Regions from separate parts of the Yersinia massiliensis genome, predicted to be linked through region 1. Evidence: predicted binding sites of a transcription regulator. Region 1 holds the regulator's gene; the other holds the start of a gene.

Region 1 (3,181 bases):
CCCTGAGCAACCCCGAAAGGAGCAAGCAATGTCATTTGAATTACCGGCATTACCTTATGCGCAAAATGCGCTGGAACCACACATTTCAGCTGAAACACTGGAATACCATTATGGCAAGCACCACAACACTTATGTGGTCAACCTTAATAATCTAATTAAAGATACAGAGTTTGCTGGCAAAACGCTGGAAGAGATCGTGAAAACATCTAGTGGCGGTATTTTTAACAATGCTGCTCAGGTTTGGAACCATACCTTCTATTGGCATTGTCTGTCGCCGAATGGTGGTGGTGAACCTCAGGGTAAAGTAGCTGACGCCATAAATCAGTCATTTGGGTCTTTTGCTGATTTTAAAACGCAATTTACCGATGCTGCGGTTAAAAATTTTGGTGCTGGTTGGACTTGGTTGGTCAAAAAAGCAGACGGTTCACTGGCCATTGTCAGTACATCGAATGCGGCTACCCCGCTGACCACCAACGATAAACCGTTACTGACTGTAGATGTATGGGAACACGCTTATTATATCGACTACCGCAATGCGCGGCCTAAATACCTGGAAAACTTCTGGGCGCTGGTGAATTGGTCTTTCGTTGAGACGAATTTAGCCTGATAAGGCGAATAAACGCGAGAGGATGTGTTGATACATCAGTATCACTAAAATCGATAACCATAATAAGGGCGGGTAAACCGCCCTACTTGTCACGCTATACCGGCAAGCGGTTGACTTAATTCATTACCGCCACGAAGCTAAAGGCAATAATCATTGCCAATGCACCAACAGTCGTAATCAGCGACATTTTCAGATTGGTATCCATAAAAACTCCTCAGCCGGTCAATTTGTAGTAGGGAAAAGGCACATAGTTAGTGTGTTAAATTATCTTCCCACAATTCAGAAAAAAAATCTTCTGCTCATTACTCACTTTATAACTTTGATTACCCCTTTCACTTTTCCTCCAGATCAGCCAAAATTCGCAGTTCATAACTGCATACTGGCCAATAACGTCCAACAAATACTCTCAGACAGCCCGCTGATTCCATTTTCCAGCCTAATAATATGCTTCTGTCTGAATGGTTTCGAGTATGTAGGCAAACGATTAACAAAATACTGACCTGCTGTAACAGGTGAGCTTAGGAGTTATTTTTTATATGGCAACGATTAAAGATGTGGCCAAACACGCGGGTGTGTCCACCACCACCGTTTCGCACGTGATTAACAAAACTCGTTTCGTCGCCGAAAATACTAAGGCTGCCGTGTGGGCGGCCATTAAAGAACTGCATTATTCGCCCAGTGCTGTGGCCCGCAGTTTGAAAGTTAATCACACAAAATCCATCGGCTTGTTAGCAACCTCCAGCGAAGCCCCCTATTTTGCCGAAGTAATAGAAGCGGTTGAAAACAGTTGTTATAGCAAAGGCTACACGCTGATTCTATGTAACTCTCATAATAATCTGGATAAGCAAAAAGCGTATCTGGCGATGTTGGCGCAAAAGCGTGTCGATGGGTTATTAGTGATGTGTTCAGAATATCCAGAGCAACTTCTTGGGATGCTGGAAGACTATCGCAATATCCCGATGGTGGTGATGGATTGGGGTACAGCGCGGGGTGATTTTACTGACTCTATTATTGATAATGCTTTTGAAGGCGGTTATTTGGCCGGTCGCTATCTTATTGAACGCGGCCATCGCGATATTGGTGCCATTCCGGGGCAGTTATCTCGTAACACCGGCGGAGGTCGCCATCAAGGCTTCCTTAAGGCATTGGAAGAAGCGAATATTGAGCTGCGTGATGAGTGGGTAGTTCAAGGCGATTTCGAGCCAGAATCAGGCTATAAGGCCATGCATCAAATTCTGACACAAAAACATCGTCCAACGGCCGTATTTTGTGGCGGAGATATTATGGCGATGGGCGCGATTTGTGCAGCCGATGAATTGGGCCTGCGAGTGCCACAAGATATTTCGGTGATAGGGTATGACAACGTGCGTAATGCGCGCTATTTCTCACCAGCACTGACCACCATTCATCAACCCAAAGAACGATTAGGTGAAACGGCATTTGCCATGTTGCTCGATCGTATCGTCAGCAAGCGCGAAGACCCACAGACCATTGAAGTTCACCCGAAACTGGTTGAGCGACGTTCTGTTGCTGATGGTCCGTTCCGCGACTACCGCCGTTAATCAAACTCTGCCGGTAATGACTCATCTTCCGGCGCAAAAAACATCTATTTGGTAACGCCCTGCTGCCAGTAGCAAACTTCGCTACCGGCGGCACTATCGTGCGGTCAATCACAGCGCAATCACTCATTTTCGTCTTTCAGCCACTCATCATTCAATGTGACACTGTCACCCAAATATTCAAGTAACCAAGCCAACGCGGGTGAATGGTTATTTTGCTCCCAAGTCATGCAGCAAGGGCTATCTGGTAAGGGTTCTGTCAACGTCAAAGCAGCTAACTTCCCTTGTGCAATCAGTGGTGAAACCATATGAGTCGGTACCATGCCTACGCATAAGCCTGCACACAGGCAATCAATCCCTGTCACCCAGTCCGGTACCACCAGCCGCTGCTGATTATCAAGTGTCCAAGTGTCTCGCTTGGGTAGATTCTGCGCGGTATCCTCCAAACATAATGAGGGAAATGGCCGTAACTGGTCATCGGTCAAAGGCCCTGTTAACTGGGCCAACGGATGTTCAACACTCACAACACACTGCCAGCTCAAAAATCCCATATCGCGAAATACAAACCGCCCGCCAACAGGCACAGCGCGAGTCGCGCCAATGGCCATTTCTGCTTGCCCGTCGACTAACACATCCCATACGCCATTGAACACTTCATAGCGTACCCGCAATTCAATATCGGGAAAATGCCGATAGAAATCTAAGATTAAGCGGCGGCTGCGAGCTGGCTTAACGATTTTATCTATCACGATGGTCAATTCCCCCCGCCAACCATTCGCGACTTGCTGGCACTGTCGACGTGTGCCATTCATTTTTTTGATAACATCACGCGCTTCCTTGATAAAAATTGCGCCTGCAGCCGTTAATTCGACGTCACGATGCCGCCGTTCAAACAGTGGCACCGCGAGCCACTCTTCAAGTTGACGCACGGTATAACTTATCGCCGACGGTACACGGTGCAATTCTTGTGCAGCGGCACTGAAACTTCCAGTACGCGCGACAGCATCCACTACAT
Region 2 (3,181 bases), 2.0 Mb from region 1:
TCCAGGGGGCCGCCTTCGCCACCGGTATTCCTCCAGATCTCTACGCATTTCACCGCTACACCTGGAATTCTACCCCCCTCTACAAGACTCTAGCTTGCCAGTTTCAAATGCAGTTCCCACGTTAAGCGCGGGGATTTCACATCTGACTTAACAAACCGCCTGCGTGCGCTTTACGCCCAGTAATTCCGATTAACGCTTGCACCCTCCGTATTACCGCGGCTGCTGGCACGGAGTTAGCCGGTGCTTCTTCTGCGAGTAACGTCAATCACTGCGGTTATTAACCACAATGCCTTCCTCCTCGCTGAAAGTGCTTTACAACCCGAAGGCCTTCTTCACACACGCGGCATGGCTGCATCAGGCTTGCGCCCATTGTGCAATATTCCCCACTGCTGCCTCCCGTAGGAGTCTGGACCGTGTCTCAGTTCCAGTGTGGCTGGTCATCCTCTCAGACCAGCTAGGGATCGTCGCCTAGGTGAGCCATTACCCCACCTACTAGCTAATCCCATCTGGGTTCATCCGATGGCGTGAGGCCCGAAGGTCCCCCACTTTGCTCTTTCGAGGTCATGCGGTATTAGCTACCGTTTCCAGTAGTTATCCCCCTCCATCAGGCAGATCCCCAGACATTACTCACCCGTCCGCCGCTCGCCGGCAAAGTAGCAAGCTACTTTCCGCTGCCGCTCGACTTGCATGTGTTAGGCCTGCCGCCAGCGTTCAATCTGAGCCATGATCAAACTCTTCAATTTAAGATTTGTTTGATTTGCTACCGAAGTAGCGATGCTCAAAGATTACTTTCTGCAAATATGCATTCGAACCGAGGTTCAAATGTTTACTGCTTTGGTCACTCTTCAAGACTTTGATATTGCTTCTGCCTGTCGAAACAGGCTTCGATATCGTCTTGCGAGTGCCCACACAGATTGTCTGATAAATTGTTAAAGAGCAGTGAGTTAGCAACCTTCCGGTCAGTAACTCGAGGTGCGCATATTACGCTTTCCTCACTCAGAGTCAACTACTTATTTCGTTGAATTTCTCTGTTCTCTTTGCCGGTCACTTAACTACTTGATTCGTCATGTGCCGTCTCGATGGATGCGCATTATAGGGAGTTCCGCGCAGGCCGCAACTGCTAATTTCAATTAAAATGATCGTTTGCTGCATTCCACAGCAAAACCCCGCTTTATACCCTGTTGTACACAAACTTATCCACAGAAGTCATCTGGACTAAAAATTGACGAGCATCACGCAATCGTTTTCGCTACAATTCTCCGCGTCGAAAACTCCTGGCTGAATTGATCAAATACCGCTTTTGCGGATCGATATTGATCAAAACAGGCTTAACGAAGCCTAAAGAGTGTTAACGACAGAACTGGCAGCCCCTTTTCAGGACGTTATCTGAATCTGTTCCTCTCGACTCTGTCCTTCTCTCTATATAGAGAAGAGACATATTAGGTAGAGATTCACGTAACGCTCTATTTATAGCGAATGAAAAACTGCGATCCAAAGCCAAGGGATAAAACCATGCAACAACGTCGTCCAATCCGCCGTGCTCTGCTTAGTGTGTCTGATAAAGCAGGTATCATTGAATTCGCCCAAGCGCTTTCACAGCGTGGCATCGAGTTACTTTCCACGGGCGGTACTGCCCGCCTGCTGGCCGATGCTGGTCTACCGGTCACCGAAGTCTCTGATTACACCGGTTTCCCAGAAATGATGGATGGCCGCGTTAAAACCCTGCATCCAAAAATCCATGGCGGCATTTTGGGTCGTCGCGGTAAAGATGATGCCATCATGACTGAACATAATATTCAGCCAATCGATATGGTCGTCGTCAATCTGTATCCTTTCGCCGAAACCGTGTCTCGCCCGGATTGTTCACTGGAAGATGCTGTTGAGAATATTGATATCGGTGGCCCTACGATGGTTCGCTCTGCCGCCAAGAACCATAAAGACGTTGCCATCGTTGTAAAGAGCAGTGACTACGCCGCCATTATTACCGAGCTGGACAATAATGAAGGTTCCCTGACCTACCCAACCCGTTTCAATTTGGCGATTAAAGCATTCGAGCATACCGCAGCCTACGACGGCATGATCGCTAACTACTTCGGTACGATGGTTCCAGCATACTATGGTGAAACTGAGCAGCCGGCAGGCCACTTCCCGCGCACCCTGAACCTTAACTATATTAAGAAGCAAGATATGCGCTACGGTGAAAACAGCCACCAGCAAGCAGCCTTCTATATAGAAGAGAATTTGAAAGAAGCTTCTGTTGCCACCGCAGAACAGCTGCAAGGCAAAGCGCTCTCATACAATAATATTGCTGATACCGATGCTGCACTGGAGTGCGTAAAAGAGTTCAGCGAACCTGCCTGTGTGATCGTCAAGCACGCTAACCCTTGTGGTGTAGCGATTAGCGACTCCATTCTCGGCGCTTACGAAAGCGCGTACAAAACTGATCCAACATCTGCCTTCGGTGGCATTATCGCCTTTAACCGTGAGTTGGATGCTACAACAGCTCAGGCAATTATTAGCCGCCAGTTTGTCGAAGTGATTATTGCACCCAGCATCAGCGCTGAAGCCCTCAGTGTGCTAGCCGCTAAACAAAACGTTCGCGTACTGATCTGTGGTCAGTGGCAGACACGTTCTGCCGGTCTGGACTTCAAACGCGTCAATGGCGGTTTACTGGTACAAGATCGTGATTTAGGTATGGTGACAGAAGCCGATCTTCGCGTGGTGTCTCAGCGTCAGCCAACGGCACAAGAACTGCGTGATGCACTGTTCTGCTGGAAAGTCGCTAAATTCGTTAAATCCAATGCGATCGTTTACGCCCGCGACAATATGACCATCGGAATAGGTGCCGGTCAGATGAGCCGCGTTTATTCTGCCAAGATTGCAGGTATCAAAGCTGCCGACGAAGGCTTGCAAGTTGCCGGTTCAGCGATGGCATCTGATGCCTTCTTCCCATTCCGTGATGGTATTGATGCTGCCGCGGCCGTTGGCATCACTTGTGTGATCCAACCTGGTGGTTCTATCCGTGATGACGAAGTGATCGCCGCCGCCGATGAACACGGTATCGCGATGATCTTTACTGATATGCGTCATTTCCGTCATTAATTAAACCGCTTAACGGAGTCACCCCGATGAATATTTTGATTATTGGTAACGGTGGGCGCGAACACGCACTAGGCTGGAA

What was found. The regulator PurR, encoded in region 1, represses purine synthesis genes. The targets are predictions, from matches to a motif close to CANGCAAACGTTTGCNTG.
Positions count from the first base shown of each region.
Region 2: the regulator PurR is predicted to act here: its motif matches at 1,234-1,251, upstream of purH (bifunctional phosphoribosylaminoimidazolecarboxamide formyltransferase/IMP cyclohydrolase).

Region 1 is NZ_CP028487.1:2,538,090-2,541,270, forward strand. Features, by position in the region: gene sodB (superoxide dismutase [Fe]) at 29-607, shown strand; gene DA391_RS11860 (YnhF family membrane protein) at 723-812, opposite strand; gene purR (HTH-type transcriptional repressor PurR) at 1,144-2,169, shown strand; gene punR (DNA-binding transcriptional activator PunR) at 2,289-3,181, opposite strand, start outside.
Region 2 is NZ_CP028487.1:4,573,671-4,576,851, forward strand. Features, by position in the region: rRNA gene DA391_RS21285 (16S ribosomal RNA) at 1-743, opposite strand, end outside; gene purH (bifunctional phosphoribosylaminoimidazolecarboxamide formyltransferase/IMP cyclohydrolase) at 1,513-3,102, shown strand; gene purD (phosphoribosylamine--glycine ligase) at 3,129-3,181, shown strand, end outside.